3 regions of the Cellvibrio polysaccharolyticus genome follow, and region 1 is predicted to be linked to each of the others. Evidence: predicted binding sites of a transcription regulator. Region 1 holds the regulator's gene; each other region holds the start of a gene.
What was found. Region 1 encodes PhoB, which activates phosphate uptake and scavenging genes when phosphate is short. Its sites were predicted from a motif close to TGTCATAAANNTGTAACA; they were not measured.
Positions count from the first base shown of each region.

Region 1 (8,247 bases):
CCCGAGCCTCGCCGCGCAGGTAGTAAGCTGGGCGGCCTCTCCCTATTATTCTGCGCCGGGTAAAATCCGCTCGATTCACGATGCCATTGTGCGGGTACTGGGCTTTGATATGGTGCTCAACCTGGCGCTGGGTCTGGCGCTCGGACGCTCGCTGCAAATTCCCAGGCAGGGTCCGCACAGCGCTTTGCCCTACTGGCAACAGGCGGTTTATGTTGCCGCCACCATTGAAGGTCTGGTTACCGCCATTCCTCGCGATCAGCGCCCGGCGTTTGGCATGGCCTACCTTTGCGGGCTGTTGCATAATTTTGGCTATCTGATTCTTGCCGAGGTATTCCCGCCGCACTTCAACCAGTATTGCCATCTGGCCGATGCCAACTCCCACATTACCCATCAAGCCATCGAGCGCCATTTGCTCGGTGTAACCCGCGAGCAAATCGCCAGCACCCTGATGTCGCTGTGGTCCATGCCCGAAGAAGTGGTGGTTGCGCTGCGCCAGCAAAACAACCCGGACTATCAGGGCGAACATCACCGCTACGCCAAACTGGTTTTTGTTGCGCAACGCCTCTTGTTACAACAGGGCATCGGACACGGCCCCAAGCTGGATATTCCCCAGCATGTGTTTGATGAATTGCATCTCGATCCGCAAAAAGCCGTAGCCGCTGTTAAAAATATTCTCGAGTCGGAAACCGACCTGGAATTTATTGCTTTACAGCTCTCCCCGCACTGATCGACGCCATTAAATCTCCATCCCCCGGGAGCACAGCGGGGGCGTCAGTGCGGGTTGCGTCTCTCCTTTTTTCCGAAAGCAGAATGGTTGTCAAACCACCCGGTTTGCGCCATTCTGGTATGGCGCGACCATCGCAACGCGTTGCATAACAGCCGGAATTGCACCGGCGATCAACCACCATTCCGGAAACCACTATGTCCCGATTTTCTGCCGCTGTTGCTGAAGAAGCAGCACAACTGTTAGTTACCCGTCGTCTGGCTGCCACACCAGGCGCCGTGCTTCCCGAGCACCTGCGTCCGCAAACCGTTGAAGAAGCACTGCAAATTCAGCAAGCCTTTGCCAACCTCTGGTGCGAACAAACCGACGACTCCATTGGCGGCTGGAAATGCCTCCAGCCCAGCGAAGATAAATTGATCATCGCGCCGATTTTTACCTCAACCATTAACAGTGTTGCACCGGTTACTGCCGTGACTACCGCAGAAAAAGTGCGCATTGAGCCGGAGCTGGCGTTTTATATTGCCAAAGATTTGCCCGCCCGCGAGACGCCCTATACTGCCAGTGATGTTGATGCCGCTATTGGCCGTACCCATTTGGCACTTGAGCTGATTCACTGCCGCTATGCCGAACCGGGAACCACCACCTTTGCAGATAACCTCGCTGATAACCTGGTCAATCAGGGCTTGTTTGTCGGGCCGGAAGTTGACGCCACACAGGCAGCAAAAGCGTCTACCGTTAACTTTGCGGCAAACGCCAATGGCCAGAGCATTTTTGCCGGCGAAGGCCGTCACCCCAACCTGGGGCCGCGCTTGCCGCTCTATTGGCTGGCCGAATTTTTACGCAGCCGTGGTGAAGGTTTGCAGGCAGGCCAGGTGATTATTACCGGTTCTTATGCAGGTATCTGGGATATTCCGACCGGTTCGACATTAACAGTGGAGTATCAGGGGCTGGGCACCTTGACGGTATCTTTTAACGCGGCTTGACGGCATCCGGACACAGAACGCTAAAGCGCCCGGCGACCAACTCACATGGAAACCGGGCGGGAGTTGTTAGGAGAGATGTTATGAGTGATGAGGCGAAACCTGTTTTTTCCTGTGCCATCCCGGTTCGCTGGGGCGATATGGATGCCTTCGGGCACGTCAACAACACCCTTTACCTGCGCTACATTGAAGAAGCGCGTTTCCTGTGGATGCAAAGCAAAGGTATCCCGATCGGGGGCGATTCCTACCCGGTCGTCGTCACCATTGGCTGTACTTTTTTACGGCCGGTGTTTTACCCGGATACGCTGCGGATTGATTGTTATATTTCCGAGCCGGGACGCTCCAGCTTTATTATTGATTACCGTATTTTTTCAGAATCGGACCCGCTAAACCCCACCGCCACCAGCCATTCCAAAGTGGTGTGGGTAGAGGCCAAAACCGGTAAATCCACGCCTTTACCCGACAGCGTTCGCAGCTGGTTTTAAGGCAATTGCCAGCGACGCTGAAGCCGCTGGCAATCTTCTTTATACGGTTTTATTCATATCGTTGAAGCGCTCGCGATCCAGCAGTTTTTCGCTGTTCGCGACGATACACGACACCACCCCGTCACCGGCAATATTGACCGAAGTGCGCACCATATCCAGCAGACGATCCACACTGAGCACCAGCGCAATACCTTCCAGCGGCAAACCGGCTTGTTGCAGCACCATCGCCAGCATAATCATCCCGGCGCTAGGCACCGCTGCCGTACCAATCGCCGCCAGCGATGCGGTAATAATCACCATTAAATAACCGGATAAGCCGATATCAATACCGTAGGCCTGGGCGATAAATACCGTTGCCACACCCTGCATAATCGCCGTGCCGTCCATGTTAATCGCAGTGCCGAGCGGCACCGTAAACGAAGCCACTTTGTTATCCACCCCCAAATCATGCTGAATGGTGCGCATGGTAAAGGGCATGGTGGCACCGCTGGACGAGGTACTGAAACCAAACAACAACACCGGCCACATTTTGCGGCCAAATTTCAGTGGGCTCAGGCCGGTAAAAGCTTTTAACATCAGGCTGTATACGCAAACACCGTAGAAAATGAGAATACCGAGCAAGGTGAAGAAGTATTTCGCCAGATCCAGCACCGCCTCGTAACCGGTGGTGACAAACAGCTTCGCCAGCAGGCAGAAAACCCCGTAAGGCGCCAATTCCATCAACATCAGGATCATTTTGATCACCACATTGTTCAGGTGATCAAACAATTCAAGAATGTATTTGCGGGACGTTTCCGTGCGCGATACCGCCACACCGAACAGCAGCGAGAAGACAATAATTTGCAGCATGTTGCCTTCGGCCATCGCCTGAATCGGGTTGCTCGGGAAGATACCAACCAGCGTGTCCTTGATCGATGGCGCCGTCGGCAGTGCCACATTCTCCGGCAGCTTCATGTTGAGCCCTTCACCGGGGCCAACCGCCAGGCTGATAGCCAGCGCGATGCTGACCGCGATGGACGTCGTGATGATGTACAGGAAAATGGTTTTGCCAGCCATCCGCCCCATGCTGCTGTGATTACCCAGCGAGGCACTGCCGCCGACCATGGAAATAAATACCAGCGGCACCACCAGCAATTTCAGCGAAGCGAGAAAGATCTGCCCGATGGCATCCAGAAAACCATCCACCACGTACTGCAAAATCCATTGACCAGCCGGTGTTGCCGGTACCGGGTTATCCGGCGTAATGCCAAGGTAATTATTAAGACCGATGCCAACGGCAATGCCGCACACCATTGCCAGTAAAACGCGCTTGGTCAAACTCATGAAAACTCCGTTGTTATTGTTTGCAACCCTGGTGGAAGCTTGCGCAATATTGCGACAGGCCACACCGGTCGCCCGATCTGTATGGCTCGCTATGCTGGCACAAGCAACGCCCGAGCCATAAATTCTCCCCCGCCATAGCGGCGGGAACAAGAGGCAGACCAGGCAAAAGCTGTTCCTGACTCTGCTTGTGTACCGGGCCGTAAGCCGTATGGTCATCCAATATAGCACCGGATTGGCTCGCTGCGTCCAGCGCCATGGCGCGCTTGTCGTTATTGTGAAAGAGGCACTTTTCGGGGTGCAGTCGGGTCAGCAGCGCAAAATCCCGGCGCGGTAAATGCAACAGGCATCTGCGAAGCTTGCACGGGGTATGAATCACGCACCAAAAGCGCGCTTCCTGATACCATGGCAGCTCCACTCATTGTCCGGAGTTTCGGCGCGTGTTATCGCCATTCAGTTTCAGTTCGCAGACAAGCTGTCGCTGGCAATCGCTGCTCGCCATCGCCCCGCAAAACCGCCCGCCCCTGCCGCTGCAAACCTGGTTACTCAATGAAACCTCGCTCACCGCGCGTCTGATTGCGCTCAGCGAAGGGCAGTTTGATGTGCAGATTGTGCGTCAGTTTCGCGGCATCCCCACCCGTGAAGAACAACAGGCGCTGGCGATGCGCAGACCTGGCTTGGCGCTGATCCGCGAAGTGGTCTTGCGCGGCCACCGGCAACCCTGGGTTTTTGCCCGCAGCGTATTGCCGCTCACCAGCCTCACGGGGCGCTTGCGACGGCTGCGCAAACAGGGCAACCAGCCGTTGGGGAAGTTTCTCTTCAAACATCCGCAACTGGAACGCAGCCCGGTCGTGATTGCCTGTTTTGGCAAAGGCAACCGCTACCTGCCGCCGGCATTGCAGGGCGAACAACCCTTGTGGGGCCGGCGCTCGGTGTTTCGCCTCGACAACCGGCCATTGCTGGTCAGCGAAGTCTTCCTCGATCACTTCACCGCCTTGTACCAGGATAGCGACCCCGTCTCTTCACCTGATCGGTCATCCGTGGCAAAGTAGCCCGCCGATGCAGTGCGCGCACTGCCATTTACGCCTTCTGTCGGAAACTTTTATGGCTCCCCTACAAAAAACACCGGCCACCGCCGCCATCTGGCGCGTTAAAGCCGCCCAATACATTCGCCTCACCCGTCTGAATCGCCCAATCGGCTCGCTGTTATTACTCTGGCCAACACTGTGGGCGCTGTGGCTGGCGGCGGGCGGTTTTCCGCGCTGGGATTTATTGGTGATTTTTACGCTGGGCGTTTTTGTCATGCGTTCCGCCGGCTGTGTGATTAACGACTTCGCTGACCGCCGCATTGACGGCCAGGTTAAACGCACCCGTGAACGCCCGCTCGCCACCGGCGAAGTCAGCAGCCGTGAAGCCATTGGTTTGTTTGTGGCGCTCTGTCTGGTGGCGTTTATGCTGGTGCTGTTCACTGACAGTTTCACCGTGCAACTGTCGGTGGGCGGCCTGGCGCTGGCCTTTACCTATCCGTTTATGAAGCGCTACACCCATCTGCCACAAGTTGTGCTGGGCGCGGCTTTCGCCTGGGCGGTGCCGATGGCGTTTGCCGCACAGCGCGGCAACCTCGGCGAAGATGTCTGGCTGTTGTACCTGGCGGTGATTCTCTGGACGGTGGTTTATGACACTTTCTACGCCATGGTCGATCGCGATGACGATATTAAAATTGGCGTTAAATCCACGGCGGTCTTGTTTGGCGATCAGGACCGTTTGATTACCGGTGTATTACAGCTGATGACGCTTTATACCCTGGTGCTGGTCGGTGGCCGTTTTGAGCTGGGTGGCGTTTATTATTGCGGGCTGGTACTAGTTGCCGGCTGCTTTATCTGGCAACAAATACTAATTCGTTTTCGCGAGCGCGAGGCCTGCTTCAAGGCATTTCTGCACAATAATTATGTCGGTATGATTATTTTTGCAGCAATTGCGATAGATTTATTGCTCCAATAGCGTTAAAAGCATAAATCATCAGCCCTTGTCATAATTGTGTAACACAGGCTTTATTTAATAATCCTGTAACTCTTACATGTTTGACAACTTCAGGTGACTTTATGAGCGGCCGCAAAATTCTTATCGTTGATGACGAGCCGGCAATCCGCGACATGTTGCGCGTTGCACTGGAAATGGCCGATTACAATTGCCTTGAAGCAGGGAATGCACAGGATGCCCACGCGCTGGTAGTGGATGAAAAACCGGATTTGCTACTACTTGACTGGATGATGCCCGGCACCACCGGGCTGGAATTGGCCAGACGCCTGAAACGCGACGAAGTAACCGCGGATATTCCGATCATCATGCTCACCGCCAAAGGTGAGGAAGACAATAAAATTCAGGGGCTGGATGTTGGCGCGGATGATTACATCACCAAGCCTTTCTCTCCACGCGAACTGGTCGCCCGGCTCAAAGCCGTGCTGCGCCGCGCCGACCCGCAAATCAACGGTCAGCCGATCATCGTAAAAGGCCTTTGCCTTGATCCCATCAGCCACCGTGTCACCATTCACGAACAACCGGTCGACATGGGCCCTACCGAATACCGCCTGCTGGAATTTTTCCTCACCCATCAGGAGCGCGCCTACACCCGCAGCCAATTGCTGGATCACGTCTGGGGCGGCAATGTGTATGTGGAAGAGCGCACCGTGGATGTACACATTCGCCGCTTGCGCAAAGCGCTGACGGTGGATAATCATGAAAACCTTGTCCAGACTGTGCGCGGCACCGGCTACCGTTTTTCTACCCGCATTGATCTCTAACCGGGCAAACAGCGCCGGTTATTGAGCGACGGCTCAGGAAAATCCTGCCGGGGAAGCGCGCGGGAATGTCCGCAGGGAAGTTCCACCGGCAAAGTTCAGCAGCAAGTTCCGGTGAGGATCTGCCGGAGCGGCTTTTTATTTTCGATTTATTGACGAGGTTACGGAATCTTGCGTCAGGGCTTTTACGCTGAACTCAAACGCCTGGCATGGCTGATGATAATTGCCATGATCATCGGCTGGCTCAGTGGTGCGCTGGCGGTTTGTCTGGTGCTGGCCGGCGTTGCCTACATTGGCTGGCTACTGTGGCAAATGCGCCGCCTGCATATCTGGCTGGCGCGCAGTGACGAAGCCGAACACCCGCCGGAAACCGACGGCCTGTGGGGCGATATTTTCGACAGCATTTACCATTTACAACGCCGCCATCAGCACGAAAAACAGGAACTGCAGGCGGTCGTCAACCGCATTCAGGAAACCACCAGCGCCCTGCGCGATGGTGTTATTTTGCTGGATCAACGCGGCCATCTCGATTTCTGGAACCCGGCGGCGCAGCGCTTGCTGGGTTTTCACGCCCGCGACCAGGGTTTGTCGGTGATCAACTTTGTTCGCCACCCCCGCTTCGTCAGTTATTTTGAAAGCGGCGAATACAGCGACCCGCTGGAACTGCCCTCACCGCGTTTCAACTCCAAACAGCTGCAATTCCAGATCACCCGTTTCGGTAAAAACGAACGGCTTATCGTGGTTCGCGATGTCACCCGCATTCATAACCTTGAACAAATGCGGCAGGACTTCGTCGCCAACGTATCCCACGAACTGCGCACCCCGCTCACGGTAATTAACGGTTATCTGGAAACCCTCGCAGACCACAATGACAAACCGGCGTGGGATAGACCGCTGCAACAAATGCAACAACAGGCGCGGCGGATGGCCTTGCTGATCAACGATCTGCTGCTGCTCTCCCAACTGGAAACCACCGACAGCGGCGTGAACCTCAAAAATATTGCGCTGGGGCCGATGCTGGCGGTGATTCGCTCGGAAGCCATGGCGCTGGGCAGTGAAAAGTCGCAGCAAATTCTGCTCGAATGCGAGCCGGACTTATACCTGTCGGGCAATGAAAAGGAATTGCACAGCGCCTTTTCCAACCTGGTGATCAATGCCGTCAAGTACACCCCGGAACAGGGCACCATTGCCATGAAGCTCTGGCAGGACAAATCCCGGCTGTATTTTTCAGTGACGGATAACGGCCCCGGCATCGAGCAAAAACACATCCCCCGGCTGACCGAACGCTTCTACCGCGTCGACGCCAGCCGCAACAGCGGAACCGGTGGCACCGGACTCGGCCTGGCCATTGTCAAACACGTGTTGCTTCGTCATGATGCTGAACTCAAGATCAGCAGTGAACCAGGCAAAGGCAGCGTGTTTACCTGTGAATTCCCGAGGGAGATCCAGCGTTAATAACAAGTTGGACGGTTTCTGAATCTTCGCCGCGCCCGTCATCGTCAGGCGGACAACGGCAAACAGAAAACCGCCGATAACTTCAGGCACTTTTGCCCGTTCAATCCGGGACAATCATGGTATCGATCAGCAGCTACTTCAAGGACAATCCGATTGCGGCACGATTGCTGGGGCTGATCATTTTATCCAGCTCGGTGATTACCCTCATTGCCATCCTGTTTCAACTCTACACCAGCTACCACGACGACGTAGGCTCACTCGAAAAACGTCTCGACCAGGTACGCAACAGCAGCCTCGCCAGCATTACCAAAAGCCTCTGGGGTTTTGATCAGGAACAACTCGACATTCAAATTGAAAGCCTGCTGGATGTTGACGATGTTATTCAGGTGCAGGTCAACTGGCAGGACTGGAACAACACCGCACAAATTCGCAGCGCCAGCACCGGCCGCTATTCCGCCGACGATATTGAAAAAAGGCCGGGCCGT
Region 1 is NZ_PRDL01000001.1:4,112,107-4,120,353, forward strand. Features, by position in the region: gene C4F51_RS17355 (aminoacyl-tRNA deacylase and HDOD domain-containing protein) at 1-727, shown strand, start outside; gene C4F51_RS17360 (2-keto-4-pentenoate hydratase) at 922-1,707, shown strand; gene C4F51_RS17365 (acyl-CoA thioesterase) at 1,788-2,189, shown strand; gene C4F51_RS17370 (dicarboxylate/amino acid:cation symporter) at 2,229-3,512, opposite strand; gene C4F51_RS17375 (chorismate--pyruvate lyase family protein) at 3,950-4,561, shown strand; gene ubiA (4-hydroxybenzoate octaprenyltransferase) at 4,614-5,510, shown strand; gene phoB (phosphate regulon transcriptional regulator PhoB) at 5,612-6,310, shown strand; gene phoR (phosphate regulon sensor histidine kinase PhoR) at 6,479-7,762, shown strand; gene C4F51_RS17395 (ATP-binding protein) at 7,879-8,247, shown strand, end outside.

Region 2 (8,247 bases), 3.4 Mb from region 1:
AGCAAGCGCGGCACAAAGGCATCCAGCCGAGTGCGGCTGCTGGCTTGCATATTGCTGACCGCACGGCTGTCGCGGGTTTGCTGTAACCACTGCAATAAGGCATCGCTGTCGCCAGGGGCGAATTTTTCAATCAGCTCGCGCGCCTCTTCTTCCTGAACGCTGCCGTCCCACAAGCCGACGAAAGCCTCGCTTTCATCCCGCTCATCGGCGCTGTCATCCGCCGGTGCGGCAATGACTGCGCGAAACTCTACGGTGACGCGGGCCCGGTGTTGATTCAGCGCGTGCAGGAAATCCGGCCAGGCATTAAAGCCCATCACCCAGGCGAGGCGCGCCTGGGCGAGCTCGTCTTCCGGCAGCGCCTGGGTTTGCTGATCCTGCCAGGCCTGCAACGCGTGTTCGGTGTTACGCAGAAAGGTATAAGCGGCTTGCAACGCACTGGTCGCCGCTGCCGGCAGATAATTTTCATCCGCCAGAATCGCCAGCATCTTGCCTACCTGCCGCTCGCGCAAGCGTGGCTCACGCCCGCCACGAATCAGCTGGAATGCCTGTACCACAAATTCAATTTCACGAATGCCGCCTTCGCCCAGCTTCACATCGAGGTTCATACCTTTGCGTTGCACTTGGCGGGCGATAAGGCTTTTCATCGAGCGCAACGCTTCAATGACGCTGAAATCAATATATTGGCGGTAGGTGAATGGAAAGAGCAGCGCCATCAAACGCTCGGCGTCCTGCTGCGGTTCCTGCCCACCGGACACCGCGACTACCCGCGCCTTGATCATGGCGTAGCGCTCCCAGTCACGCCCTTGCGTCTGGTAGTAATCTTCCATGGCGTCGTAGTTCAGCACCAGCGCGCCGCTTTGCCCGTGCGGGCGCAAGCGCATATCTACCCGGAAAACAAAATCATCGGCGGTGCGGGCATCCAGGCTTTTAATAACCCGCTGGCCGAGGCGAATAAAGAAGGCCTGGTTGTCGATACTTTTCGGGCCATCGCGGGTTTCACCGGTTTCCGGAAAGGTAAAGATCAAATCAATATCGGATGACAAATTGAGCTCATGTGCACCCAGCTTGCCCATCCCCAACACCACAAAAGATTGCGGCGTGCCACTGTATTTACCAATCGGCGTGCCGTAACTGGCTACCAATTGACGGTAGTGCCAATCGGCACCCACTTGAATGGTGGTATCTGCCAGACGCGACAGTTCGGCGGTGGTTTCGGTCATCGGCAACAGGCGATTCAAATCCCGCCAGATGACCCCGGCCATAATGCGCTGGCGAAACCGGCGCAACAAAACATCCAGCTCGGCATCGCTAACCGCGTCCCGTGCAGCTTGAATAAATGCTTCATAAACGGCATCACCGGGGCGCTGCGCGGTTTCTCCCTGCACCACCAGGGTTTGCAGCAATGTCGGCTGGCGCATCAGCAATTGAGCAAGATAATCGCTACCAATAAGCGCTCGAGCCAACTGCTCTTCCAGCCCAGGCTGCTCTCTGAAGGATTGCAGCAGCGCTTCGTCTGCGGTGGACTGCAAGCGCAGCAACACACTGCTGACCGGCTCACGTAAAAACTCAGGCACAGATTCGGGAAGTAACATCAACAACGCACCTTTATATATAAATTCGACCACTGGTGGCTTTAGCCACGAGAAGGCTCAACTACACGCTTATGATGCCGCTTTCGAACCCGGGCGGCACCGCGACAATGTCAATTAACTGTTTTTTTCCAGCGGCGGCGCCACTCGCAAGACCTCCTCCAGGGTAGTCAAACCGGCGGCAATTTTTTGCGCGCCGGACAGGCGCAAGGTACGCATGCCCTCTTTCATGGCCTGACGCCGGAGATTTTGCAAGTTGCATTGTGCGGTCACGTTTTCCTTGATGGTCTCGGACAACACCAGAATTTCATACAACCCCTGACGCCCAAGATAGCCGGTATTGCGGCATTCAAGGCAGCCGACCGGGCGATAGATTTTTGCCGGAGGATTAACTTTCCACGGCGACACCAGTTGTTGCCAGTCATCCACCGGCATCTGATCTTCCGTTTTGCAATGCGGGCACAAGGTGCGCACCAGACGCTGCGCCATCACCCCCAGCAGCGTGGCATTGATTAAATAGGAAGGAATACCGAGGTCCAGCAATCGCGCCACGGTGGCTGGCGCATCGTTGGTGTGAACCGTGGACAACACCAGGTGACCGGTCAGCGCCGCCTGCACCGCCATCTGCGCCGTTTCCAGGTCGCGAATCTCGCCCACCATAATAATGTCCGGGTCCTGACGCATCAGGCTGCGGATACCGGCGGCGAAATCCAGGCCGATTTTGTGATGCACCTGGGTCTGGTTAAAGGACTCTTCCACCATTTCGATGGGATCTTCAATGGTGCTGACATTCACCTCCGGCGTGGAGATTTGCCGCAGCGAGGAATAAAGGGTGGTGGTTTTACCGGAACCGGTGGGGCCGGTGACCAGCACGATGCCGTTGGGGCGATCCAGCATACTGCGCCAGCGCTGGTAATCCTCACCGATCAGACCAAGGTCAGCAAAGCTGCGCAGCAGCACGTCCGGGTCGAAAATACGCATGACCAGCTTTTCACCAAAGGCGGTGGGCAAGGTGGAGATACGCAACTCCACTTCGCTGTCGTCAGCGCGGCGGGTTTTGATGCGACCATCCTGGGGTTTGCGCTTTTCGGCGATATTCATGCGCGATAGCACCTTGAAACGGTTGGTTACCGCCATGGAAACATTGGCTGGCAGCTCGTACACATTGTGCAACACGCCATCGATGCGAAAGCGAATGCGGCCCACCTGACGGCGCGGCTCAATATGAATGTCGCTGGCACGCTGGTCGTACGCATATTGCAGCAACCAATCCACAATCTTGACGATGTGCTGATCATTGGCGTCCGGGTCGGTGGCTTGCCCCAGTTCGACCAGCTGCTCAAAGTTGGTGACCGCCGAGGCAGATTGCCCACCACTGGCGCGACTGACTGAACGGGCAAGCGTATAAAATTCGATGGTATGACGGACGATATCCGCCGGGTTGGCAAACACCCGGCGCACCGGTTTGCGAGCAATGTGCTCGATTTGCGGCTCCCAGCCACCCACAAAGGGCTGGGCGCAGGCGATGACTACATGCTCATTGGTAACTTGCACGCAGAGGATTTCATGGCGCTTGGCATAGGCGTAAGACATGACCGAAGTAACCGCACCCACATCTATTTTCAGCGGGTCGATATGAAACACCGGCAAACCGGCTTTTTCGGCCAGCCACGCGGTCAATACATCGTCGTTCAGCGTGCGACCGGGGTTAGCCTGGTCATCAAGATTCTGGCTGGCGATATACGCCAGCGGGTTCATTACCGCCTGCTCGCGGGTGCGCGAGGCGCCCAGCAGCAAATTGGCATCCTCCGACCGGAGGCGGTGATCCGCCACCAGATCGGTGATCAAACGCCGTAAATCCAGCACTCCCTGAAAAGCCACCACCTGTGTCATTACTAACGATTCCCGAGTCATTAAGGAGAGCCGCGCCAAAATCAATCGCGCCCCTGCAAGCTACCGCCAAACAGCAGCTACATTGGATTGACAGGATTGTATCTGCTCACCGGCGCGCATAACACTCCCGGTTGGTGTCTTTAGCAGACATCACCCGGCTTGAACACCCTGCCAGTGTCATAAATATGTAAAAATCCTGCGTGACCTTCGCCAATGATGTTTTTATACTGCGCACATTTTCGCGGGCACTACTTTACGGCGTTTCCTGAAGGGGATTGATTACCATGCCTATTTCCAACCCGTTTTCCAACCTGTTTGGCCGCTCTCCTATCAAACCGCTGCAAGCGCACATGGCGACTGCCGTCAAGGCGGTGATTGAACTGCCGGACTTCTTCGAAGCAGTGATGGCAGGCGACTGGGAGAAGGCCACCAGTGTGCAACAGCGAATTATTGACTGGGAACACAAAGCCGACGACCTTAAAAAGCAGCTCCGCCTGCAACTCCCCAAAAGTCTCTTCCTGCCCGTCCCCCGTACTGATTTACTCGAATTGCTCACCATGCAAGACCGCATCGCCAACCGCGCCAAGGATATCGCCGGTATTGTGCTGGGGCGCAGAATGGTAATTCCCGATGTCATGCACCAGCAAACCCTGGAATTCGTCCAGTCAGGTGTACGTACAGCGGAACAGGCATTGAAAGCGATCAACGAACTCGACAGTCTGCTGGAAACAGGCTTCAGCGATCGCGAACTAACGGTTGTAGAGCGAATGATTCAAGACCTCGACAACCTCGAACAACAGGCAGATAAACTGGAAATCAGCCTGCGTTCATCTCTTTTTAAACTGGAAAACAACCTCCCTCCTGTCGAAGTCATGTTCCTGTACAGCGTCATTGACTGGATCGGGGATCTCTCCAATCGCTCCCACGACGTGGGCGGCCGCTTTCAACTGCTGCTGGCGCGATAACCTTCCCTTCCCTCCAGAGGAATACAACCAATGTCCGTGATTGCTGAATACGGCCACATTTTACTTATTCTGGCCTGTGTCTTTGGCGTGTTTATGGCGTGGGGTATCGGCGCCAATGACGTCGCCAACGCTATGGGCACCTCCGTGGGCTCCCGTGCTCTGACCATGCGCCAAGCCATCTGTGTGGCCATGGTGTTTGAATTTCTCGGTGCTTACCTGGCCGGCGGTGAAGTAACCGCAACGATTCGCAGCGGTATCGTCAACTCCGAGTTCATGAATGACAAACCCGATTTGCTGGTGTTCGGGATGCTATCGTCCTTGCTGGCTGCCGGCTGCTGGCTACTACTGGCCAGTATCATGGGCTGGCCGGTGTCTACTACCCACTCACTGGTAGGAGCAATTATCGGTTTTGCGGCGGTAGGTATATCGATGGATGCCGTTGCCTGGAGCTCGGTAACCTCCATTGTGTCCAGCTGGGTTATATCTCCAGTCATTGCAGGCTTTATAGCATTCTGGATTTTCCGCTCGGTGCAACATCTCATTCTTGATACCGAAGATCCGTTTACCAACGCCAAACGTTACATCCCTTTTTATATGTTTGCGGTTGGCTTCCTGATTTCCATGGTGACAATACTGAAAGGGTTAAGCCATGTTCTGAAGGACTCGGGCATACAATTCACTTTTGGCCAAAGCACGCTTATTGCATTAGTGGTTGCGGGAATAGTTACCGGTGTTGGCGTTATGCTATTGCGTCGAGTTACCCGAGATGCCGCTGCCGACGCTGAAAACCGCTATGCCAGCGTTGAGCGCGTGTTTGGCATTCTGATGATTTTTACTGCCTGTGCCATGGCGTTTGCACACGGCTCCAACGATGTATCGAACGCTGTTGGCCCTATGGCGGCGGTAATCGACATTATTAATTCCGGAGAAGTACACGCGTCCTCCCCCGTGCCCTCGTGGGTATTATTACTGGGCGCAGTCGGTATCGTGATTGGCCTGCTGACCTACGGCTGGAAAGTGATCATGACCATCGGCAAAAAAATCACCGAACTGACGCCGAGCCGCGGCTTTGCCGCAGAGATGGCAGCCGCAGCCACGGTGATTGTCGCCTCGGGAACCGGTATGCCGTTGTCTACCACGCACACCCTGGTGGGCGCGGTACTGGGTGTTGGCCTGGCGCGCGGTATTGGCGCCTTGAACCTGGGTGTTATTGGCAAAATCTTCCTGTCATGGATTATTACCCTGCCCGCCGGTGCCGGACTTTCCATTCTGTTTTTCTTTTTCTTCAAAGGCGTTTTCACCTGATACGCCCAACGGGCGGCTGCAGAGATTTGCAGCCGCCCGGTTTTCCTTGCACAGCATCTCCTGCCACCCGATCATCGCCCACAACACCGTTAAACCGTTAAACCGTTAAACCGCCTGATTATCGCGATCACTTCACTCTGGTATGTTTTTCCACCCGAATGCCCGCCGCTGCGCCTCCCGCCAGTGACCAACCAACCTCATAACCCCCACCCTGTGCACCAACATCATGCTCGCCTGCTCTTTTCAGGAGCAGCACCTGAACGGTTAAAAATCAGACCACAACAACAACGTTGTCATTTCGTTATCAATACTTTACAAAAAGAATATAAAAATAAATTTATATAAAAAACAATAAGATAAAAATATACGGTGCTTATATGCCTCAGCAAATGGCACATTAATCTCCGCGAAACAACACACCAAATTGACAACGTTGTCTGGTCGGCGTAAAAAATACGCGGCTGAACAAATCCTAAAAAATGCTGCACCAGAACAGGCTGTATTTTCAGTACTTCGAAAAAAACAGCGGTGAAACCTCAAGGGGTTTCCTGGGCAGCATTCAATAAAAAGCCTTATTGCCGGTAGCTGATTTGTGAATTTTCAAGCAGTACCTATGACTATCAAGAGGATTACCTATGAACGCTACTCCCAGGGCGTTACACAAAAAAATTCTGACCTCCGCCATTTCGGCCTGCCTGCTCACCTCGGGTTATTCACAGGCGCAGGAGCAACCGGTCGAAGAGCTGGTGGTTACCGGGGTTTATGCATCCCAGCTGAACGCCGTTAACATCAAACGCGATGCAGCCTCGGTGGTCGACGCCATCTCGGCAGAAGACATTGGCAAACTGCCCGACTCGACCATTTCCGACTCCTTGCAGCGCATCCCCGGCATTCAAATCGAGCGTACCGCCGGTGAGGGTGGCCCGGTGCAAATTCGCGGCCTGTCCAATGTCGCCACCTCATTGAATGGCGAAACTTTCCTCAGCGCCACTACCATTGATAGCTCGGGCGCCGATTTTGGCGATTTGCCTTCGCAGCTATTTTCCGGTGCCGACGTCTACAAATCACCACTCGCCTCGCTGAATGCGCAGGGTATTTCCGGCAGCATCAACCTGAAAACCCGCCGCCCTTTTGATCTGGACGAAGGCTGGACCTTTGCCGGTGCTGCAGAATTTGACCGGGGCTCCATCAGCAAGGAAACCGACCCGTCGGTTAACGCTCTGGTCGGCTGGAATAACGACACCTACGGTTTCGTGATCAGCGCGGTTACCACCGAAAAAAATCTCGCCTCCGATTACAACGGTTACTTTGACTCATCTGAAAATGGTGGCATCGGTGCCACCTACAACAACCACTACAACAATGTACCCGAGATAAACCCGGGCATTTACCACGTTTCTCCCCAGGGTTTCGGTGCATTTCACAAAGCGGAAGAACGTAATCGCGATGGCCTGAATGCTTCATTTCAGGCGCAGCTGACCGATGGCATTGAGCTGGTTGCTGATTATTTCTACAGCAAACAGGAGCGTTACAACCGCCGTGCCGGCTTCTCCATGAACAACCGCTGGCAGTCGTTCAGTGATTACCTTTACGTACCGGAAGGTAAATTTCTCGATAAGGAATTCACCGTACAAGACAGTAACGGCAACATTCAAAACTGGCGCACCGCCAACACCTTCAATGTTTTCCCCAACCGCTTGCAGTCTTTTTCGCAAACCAACTACAACCTGGAAAAATCGGAAAACGCCAACCTTGAGCTGAATTTCGACAACGGCGGCGCGCTCACCGGGCAGGTGCGGCTAACCCGGGCAACGGCAAATTCCAACATGCGCCATGGTTACACCGAAGGCGATATCCTGAGCATTGATAAAGGCACGCGCATTACCGGCCCGGGTGGCTTGATGCCGGCAGAATATTGCGGCGAGAACGATGTACCAGTAGGTGATAACGGTGGCTGCTACGTGGCTTACTCACCGGGCGCCATTGAAGACAGCGATTTTATTCTCACCTATGACGCGTCCGGCAAGCATCCGGTTTTTTCCGGATTCGATCAAATTGTTGATGGCGGCCAGGGGCAAATGTCGGTTGCCGATTACATGAGAAGTATCGACTCCTACCATGTGGGCGCTATCGCCTCCGAAGGCAACACCCGCGACAAAGGTGAGCTGAACACCTACAGCACCAGGTGGAACTATGCATTTGAAACGGTTCCTTTTGTTACCAGTGTCGATTTTGGGATTCGCCGCAGCGAGCGCGAAGTTGATCATACCGTTTACGACCTGTTCAGCACCTTCGATGACACCGGCTGCTCGGCGCTTTATAAAGCCGTTGACCAGTTTGCCGGCACACCGGAATGTGACCCCAACTTGCCGCAGGGCGAAATGGTCAATGGCGAGTTCGTCAACTACACCCTGATTCCACCAATCCGCAGCGATCAATACAACGACGTTATCTGGGTAGATAATTTTGGCGGCGCGTCCGGCATTCCTGGCGTA
Region 2 is NZ_PRDL01000001.1:741,599-749,845, reverse strand. Features, by position in the region: gene glnE (bifunctional [glutamate--ammonia ligase]-adenylyl-L-tyrosine phosphorylase/[glutamate--ammonia-ligase] adenylyltransferase) at 1-1,592, opposite strand, end outside; gene C4F51_RS03335 (GspE/PulE family protein) at 1,707-3,482, opposite strand; gene C4F51_RS03330 (TIGR00153 family protein) at 3,767-4,447, shown strand; gene C4F51_RS03325 (inorganic phosphate transporter) at 4,478-5,752, shown strand; gene C4F51_RS03320 (TonB-dependent receptor) at 6,388-8,247, shown strand, end outside.
Region 2: the regulator PhoB is predicted to act here: its motif matches at 3,658-3,675, upstream of C4F51_RS03330 (TIGR00153 family protein).

Region 3 (8,247 bases), 3.3 Mb from region 1:
CCAGCACAATTTTATTCACGCCCTGCCCGCGCAGTTCATCAATGTAATGTTGTGCGGTGGTCGCTTCATCCAGAAATTGTGTATCCGCGTCCGGCTTTGAAGAATTTTTGGTTTTATCCGCAATATCAATACCGATAAAGCCTACTTTTTGTCCCTGCACTTCGCGGATCATGTAAGGCTGAATATAACCATCACTAATGGCCGAGTTGGCACCCGGTTTGACGTTGGCCGCCAGCACCGCTGTATTACAAGCACCGGACTTCAGATCATCCAGAAAATTGGCGAGCCCGACATCGCCGTTATCAAATTCATGATTACCCAGCGCAAAGGCATCAAAGCAAACCTGATTCATCATCGCCGCATCGGCAGCGCCATTAAACAACGAGTAATACAAGGTACCGGTAACCGCATCGCCAGCGTGAATTTTTACCGGATTTACTGACTGTGCAGCAAGACGATCAAACAACGACACCAGCATCGGAAAGCCGCCGTAGGTTACCGAAACACTGCTGAGTTCTGCATTAGTGCCGGTACGAGCAGCGAGGCCCAGACCCGACACACTGTAGGAAAAGGTTTCCGGTGCGATATGTGAGTGATGGTCATTCATATGAAGAATGGTCACCTTAAGCGGTGCACGCACGCCAGCGCCCGGATTTTGCAATTCGTTCAGACGCTTTTCGAGATCGGTAATTTCGTCTTGCGCTTCGTTGAGATTCTTACGCAGGTCGCGCACATCACGGTCGTTGTCGCCACCACAGGCAGACAACACCAGCGCCAGAGATAAAGGAATTAAGTATTTTGATGTTTTTACCGGGAGAGTTTTCATTAGTTTCACGCCTTGAACTCCATAAGGTGAGTGATTTACAAATTGGCAGATGTTTTATCTACGAGAGGACGCCAAGGAATATAGAGTTAAAGCGTGATGGTTTTATGACGAAGCTTATACTGAGAGCAGCATTGCTTTGCGCTCTGCCGGGCACGAAAATATGAAAAAATTTGTGCGCGCTCACTACAGTGATTCGTTTTACTTTACGAATCTCATAGCCAATCGTCACGCAAACATTGCCATTTTTCACGTTGAAAAAGAAAACCCCGACTGCAAAAGCAACCGGGGTTTGGGGGAGGTGTGCAATCCATTGCGGCAGTCCGTTGCCAATCCAGTCACATGATTAACAGCGCATGCAATTAGAAGTTGTACATTACACCCAGAGAAAGACCGGTAGTATCTTCACCCGGTACAGCTGCCAGTGCGGTATCACGACCACCGGCACTTACACGGAATGCAGCATTTTCATCGTTAGAAGTAACACCGTAAGCAACGTAGGTAGTTACGTCTTTACCGAGTTTATAATCTGCACCGATAACGAACATGGTTGCACCACTCTCATCCAGATCGTTTTCGTCAGCAACGTAAACCTGGCTGCGCAGAGTGATATCACCCAGCTTGTAGCTTGCGCCCACACCGAATACATCACGGTCACCACCAGGAACATCGCTAGCGGTCTGGAACATACCTGCCAAACGGAATTCGCTGGTCAGATCGTAGTACAAGCCAACGCGGATGGCGTTAGGGTCAAGGCCGTTAGCGCCTTCAAAGGTTTCGTAAGCAATGGCAGCGTAGAAACCGTTGGCTTCATAAGCACCGGACAAGCTCCAGGATTCCAGAACGTTGTCGTTGGTAGCGCCAGTACCGTTGTGCGGCGTGTAGTGCACATCAACAGTAAAGTTGCTGAATTTTGGTGAGGTGTAAGCTACGCCGTTTTTGTAACGCTCATCAAAAACGTTACCGATGTTGGCGTTGGTGGCACCGCTGGTGCTGGTACGAGTCAGGTTACGGATATCACCAAGACGGTCACCGAACATGTCTACTTTACCGCGAACCACTTTCAACGGAGTGTCGAACTGACCAATACGTACGGTACCGAAATCGCCACGCAAACCTACAAAGCTGTCACGCGAAGCCCAGTTACCTGAACCTTCATCAAAGCGAACGTTTTGTTCGATCTGCATGAAAGCTTCCAGATTGTTTTCCAGTTTGGTGCTGGCTTTAAAACCGATGCGGCTGGAGTTGCTGGATACATTGGTACCGCTGTCTACGCCATCGTCCAGAGAATCCAGAGACAAATGCGCACGACCATAAATAGTTACATCAGCAGCCATTACAGGAACGCACAGTGTGGAAATTACTGCAGCCGCGATAAAATTCAGTTTCTTGGATTTCATACTAACTCTCCGACATTAATCATTTCTAATGGGTGTGTGCTCAACGGGGGCTAGTATCGAAGGCAAAGATGACAAAGCAGTGACTCTGCGATTACAAAATGATGACAATGAAATATTTTTAATAAAAAAAAGCGGCGCACTATTTTCACAGTGCACCGCAAGACCATCCGATTGGAGAGGAAGAAACTATAGCGAATAAATCAGTCGTTACCCGAGATAATATTTTTCATTTCATCATCACTGGAATGCGTAACGTTGTAGCCTTTACTGAGGAAAATACTGTATTGACAAATATTGCGCGCATGATCACCCACGCGCTCCAGCGCACGAGCCACCCAGATAATTTCCATAGAGCGACCGATCTGGCGAGTGTCTTCCAGCATATAAGTCAAACTGTGGCGAAGAATACGGGCGTAGTCATTATCAATCGCTTTGTCTTGCTGCAACACATCCAGCGCATCAGCCGCATCCATCTTTTCAAAAGATTCCAGTGCTTGTCGCAACATGATGCGGGTACGTGTACCCATTTCTTCAATGTCATTGATCTGCGCGCTATTGGGGCGCTCGCCGGATTCCTGCAGCACATGCCGGGCGATACTTTCTGCCAGGTCACCAATACGTTCGATATCATTGATAATTTTCAGAATTGTCAGTACCAGACGCAAATCGGAAGCGGCTGGTTGGCGGCGTACCAGAATATCAATACAGTGCTCATCAATATCCACTTCATAGGTATTGACGCGGCGATCGGTATCAACCACACGTTGCGCCAACTCCCTGTCACCGTCGATAAATGCCGACAAGGCATCGTCCAACTGTTTTTTTACCAAACTGCACATTTCCAACACACGAATCACAATACCGTGTAACTGGGTATCGTAGGCCTGCGAATAGTGCCCGGCAATTTTACTTTGCAACATAATTATTTCCTGTCAAAAACTGAAAATGGCTTGTTATGAAACAGAATCGCAAGGGTATTAACCGTAGCGGCCGGTAATGTAATCTTCTGTGCGTTTGTTTTTCGGGTTGGTAAACAATTCAGCGGTGTTACCAATTTCGATCAAATCACCCATATGAAAGAAGGCGGTGCGGTCAGACACCCGCGCGGCCTGCTGCATATTGTGAGTAACCATGACGATGGTGAAGTTCTGCTTCAGCTCATCAATCAGCTCTTCAATAATAGATGTGGCAATCGGGTCCAACGCTGAACAGGGTTCGTCCATCAGAATAACTTCAGGGCTTACTGCAATGGTACGGGCGATACACAAACGCTGTTGCTGACCACCGGACAAGCCGGTGCCAGGCTGATGCAGACGGTCTTTTACTTCATTCCACAAACCGGCACGGCGCAGGCTGGATTCGACAATTTCATCCAGCTCCACTTTTTTCTCTGCCAGGCCATGCAAGCGCGGACCGTAGGCAATATTTTCATAGATGGATTTGGGGAAGGGGTTGGGTTTTTGAAACACCATACCCACCTGGGCGCGCAGCTGTACCACGTCCAGTGAGTGATCATAGATGTCGGCGCCATCCAGTTTGATTTGCCCTTCAACGCGGCAGCCATCAATGGTGTCGTTCATACGGTTCAGGCAGCGCAGGAAAGTTGACTTTCCGCAGCCTGACGGGCCGATAAAAGCCACCACTTCATTTTCTTTTACATCCATGCTGATGCCATGCAAGGCTTCATTCGCACCGTAAAATACTTTTACGTTTAACGCGGTCAATTTCAATTGGCTTTCCGGGCTAGTCAGTGCACTCATAGGTGTATCCACCATAGTATCTGTCGGTTGTTTCAAGGTTGATTTTGCAAGTGATATGTTCATGATTACCACCGGGTTTCATATTTTTTGCGCAGCCAGATAGCCAGCGCATTGAGTGAGATCATCATAATCAACAACACAATAATTGCAGCTGAAGTGCGCGCCTCGAAGAAGTTACGCAGTTCATTTCCTTGCCACAGGAATATCTGCACCGGTAAGGCGGTAGATTGCTCAAAAGGGGTAGACGGCACCGAGGCCACAAAAGACTTCATGCCAATCAACAGCAGCGGAGCCGTTTCACCCAGCGCCTGTGCAACACCGAGAATAGCACCGGTAAGAATGCCGGGAATGGCCAGCGGTAACACATGATGGAAAATCGATTGCATTTTCGAGGCACCAAGACCCAGCGCGGCCTGACGAATCGAAGGAGGAATGGCTTTAAGCGTTGAACGTGTAGCGATAATAACCGTTGGCAAAGTCATCAACGACAGCACCAGACCACCCACCACCGGTGCCGACATCGGCAGGTTAAACCAGCCGATAAATACCGATGCACCTAACAGACCGAATACGATAGAAGGCACGGCCGCAAGGTTATTGATATTCACTTCAACCAGATCGGTAATTCTATTTTTTGGCGCAAATTCTTCCAGGTAAATGGCTGCCGCCACACCCATCGGCACCGATAATATAATCACAATCAACATCATAAACAGCGAGCCCATAAATGCACCGGCCAAACCGGCAGACGCCAGCGAGCTGCGGGAGTCGGTATTCATGAATAGCGAAAAGCTGAATTTATTCTGGATGATTCCCTGCGCTGAAAGATAATCAGACCACTCACGCACCTTGGGGCTCAACTGCTGCTGGGCATCCGGCAGGCTGCGGTCAATATTGCCTTTTAACCACACGTCGATATTGGCATCGGTAAGCAAACCCAGCTTGCGGGTTTGGCCAATCAATGACGGGTCATTAACTATCATATCCCGCAATGCAAAACGCTCTGCCGAGGTAACGATACGCTGCAAGTCGCGGGTATTGTTGCCGACATCCGGAATAACTTTTTGCAAGGCATCGGTAATCAAACGGTTGAAGTTGATAAAGCCTACTTCAGTTTGCCAATCGATATAACGCTGCCTGAAATTGTTATCCGACTCGCCGGTTTGCTGTACCGGCTTTTCAGAGATGCTAATAATTTCCGGGTCAAAATAAATATCCAGAGTGACGGTTGATTGCCAAAAGGCCGGTAAGCCTTTGGAAAAAATATTGATGAATAATAAAGCAACCAGCAAGAGACTGATCACAACGGCAGCAAAGCCCATACCACGAAACAGTTTTTCCTGGCGGTGTCTTCGAGTCAGTGATGCAGCAACTTTCTGGCGAGCCTGACGCCCGGAAGACGCGGATGTGTTTTCAGAAGTAGTCATAAGTTACTCGTATTGTTCACGGTATTTACGAACGATGACCAAAGCCACAACGTTGAGCAGCAAGGTAATTACGAACAGCGTCAGGCCCAATGCAAAGGCAACCAGCGATTGCGGGCTGGCGAAGTCGTTATCGCCGGTGAGCTGGTTAACAATAGTGACGGTAACGGTCGACACAGCTTCGAAAGGGTTGGCAGTAAGCGCAGGGCTATTGCCTGCGGCCATAACGACAATCATCGTTTCACCAATCGCACGACTCGCCGCCAGCAACACAGCGCCAACAATACCTGGCAAAGCAGCGGGCAATACCACACGGCGAATGGTTTCGGATTTGGTAGCACCCAGACCCAGCGAACCATCGCGAAGCGTTTTTGGAACCTGCGTGAGAATGTCGTCAGTGAGCGACGAGATAAAAGGAATAATCATCATGCCCATCACTACACCAGCGGTAAGTGCCGAGGTTGCGCGAATATCCAGACCGATGAATCCGCCCAGATCTCGCAGGAATGGCCCCACAGTGACCAGCGCAAAAAAGCCGTAAACAATAGTAGGAATACCGGCCAGTACTTCGATAATCGGCTTGGCGGTATTTCGTAAACGTGCCGGCGCATATTCAGCAAGATAAATGGCAACCATCAAACCGAGGGGAATGGCTACCAGCAGCGCAATGATCGCTACCAGTAAGGTACCGGACAACAAGGGGATTAAACCAAAGCTGCCTTGCTCGCCGACACCAACGGTAGAAAAGCGCGGGTTCCAGGTGGTACCAAAAAAGAAATCGACCGGCGATACAAAACTGAAAAATTTCAGTGTTTCGCCCACCATCGACAATACGATACCGATGGTAGTGAGGATGGCGATGGTGGAGCAAATCACCAGCATCACTTTCATAAAAAATTCTATTTGGTGACGGGCGCGTAATGGCGGGGCAATTTTTTTAATGCTCATCACCAAACCAAAAGCAACCACCGCCGACATCAGTGCGGTTAATAGCAGTGCGCTTTTTTTCTGGAGGGCACTCATGTATTCGGCTGACGACAACTCCCAGGGAGCAGCGTCGGCAACAATGCCAAAGTTATTAGCGAGGTTTTCAATTCTGCGCAGGGCAACGCGCGTGGCTTCGTCGGTCTGTGCCGCGATATCTACTGGTAACTGTGCCGCTACCATGCTGTTAATCAACCCGGGCGATACCCAGTTCCATAATAAAAATACAAAAAATGCCGGCAATATTGACCAGAGCGCTACCATCATGCCGTAGTGTTGTGGTCTTGAATGCATTATTAATGTGCGATTGGCCGCTGCAACCCGGCGACTGCGCACCATACCCAGCTGGTAACCAATAACCATCAATACCAGCAGAGCAATTATTAGTGATAGGTTTCCCATATTCTCTCCGAGGACGAAACAGTCTGATTAACTCAGACGCTGTTCTTTCTATCGTGGCTTATTACCTGTTTCAGACAGAAAGCAAAAAGAGAACTGACCGGCAGTTCTCTTTTTGGAGCGTGCATAAAACCGGAATTACTTGGCTTTGCGTTGCTTGATTGCGTTGGCAACGTCAGCACGTTCTTTATCAGACAGCGGGATCAGACCAGCCGCTTCGAGCGGGCTGTCAGTGCCGGAAACCTGTTCGCTAACGAAGTAGTTGGCAAATTCCTGCAGACCTGGAATCACACCAATGTGCTCGCCTTTCACGTAGAAGAACAGCGGACGGGATACCGGGTACTTGCCATCAAGAATAGCGTCGAGGGTTGGTACAACACCGGATACAGAAGCGACTTTGATGCGGTCACGGTTGGCTTCGTAGAAGCTCAGGCCGAATACACCAACAGCATCTTTTTGTGCTTGCAGACGAGCCAGGGTTTCAGTGTAGTCACCAGCGATTTCAACAACGCGACCATCGGTACGCATGGCAACACACTGTGCAGCGGCTGCGTCTTTGTCGAGTTTTTTGATTTCGTCAAATTCCATACAGCCAGGGTGAACCACTTTTTCTTCGTACACTTCACGCGTACCGTGGTTGGAACCCGGGATAGCCAGCAGAATTTCCTGGTCTGGCAGAGACTTGTCGATTTGTGACCAGCGGGTGTAAGGGTTGGCAACCAGTTTGCCGCCTTGCGGTACTTTGTCAGCCTGCGCCAGGAATACGTGCTTTGGCTCCAGTTTGAAATCGCCAGCGTCGATACGTGAAGCGAATACGATACCGTCATAACCGATTTTAACTTCGATAATCTGGTTTACACCGGCCGCTTTACAGGCATCAATTTCAGCCGGGCGAATAGCGCGTGAAGAGTTGGCGATATCAATGGTGTTGGCACCAACGCCCTGACAGAACTGGCGCAAGCCGCCAGAAGAACCACCGGAACCGACGACCGGGGTTTTGAATTGCGGGAAATTGTTACCAAATTCTTCCGCTACGATAGAGGCGAAAGGTAATACGGTAGAAGAGCCGGCAACCTGAATGGTGTCACGGTTTTGTGCTACAGCAGCACAACTTACAGCGATTAAACTTACAGCAGCCAGCTTGGCCAAAGGTTTCAACGTCATTGCCATATCCTCATTGGATGGGGTGTTGGTTTCTTTAACGTTGCGCAGTTTGATGGCTTTATATTGCAGAAAAATGACAATCGTGAAATTTTATGCGACAGGGGTTTTCTGCATTTAAACGACCGGGCATATAACCGGAAATACAGTTATTTTTTATGCTTTTGGTGACATGATTGGCGACATCAAGATAGGAAGAAAATTTACTGCGATGGAAGGAAAGGGAAACCACAGGAACAAAGACGAAAGTAAATGCGCCGCTTCTACGTCCGTTTGTCATCAGGCTGTTTGTTCCA
Region 3 is NZ_PRDL01000001.1:853,501-861,747, reverse strand. Features, by position in the region: gene C4F51_RS03770 (bifunctional metallophosphatase/5'-nucleotidase) at 1-826, opposite strand, end outside; gene C4F51_RS03765 (porin) at 1,186-2,223, opposite strand; gene phoU (phosphate signaling complex protein PhoU) at 2,424-3,143, opposite strand; gene pstB (phosphate ABC transporter ATP-binding protein PstB) at 3,201-3,983, opposite strand; gene pstA (phosphate ABC transporter permease PstA) at 4,049-5,410, opposite strand; gene pstC (phosphate ABC transporter permease subunit PstC) at 5,414-6,793, opposite strand; gene C4F51_RS03740 (substrate-binding domain-containing protein) at 6,929-7,954, opposite strand.
Region 3: the regulator PhoB is predicted to act here: its motif matches at 2,313-2,330, upstream of C4F51_RS03765 (porin).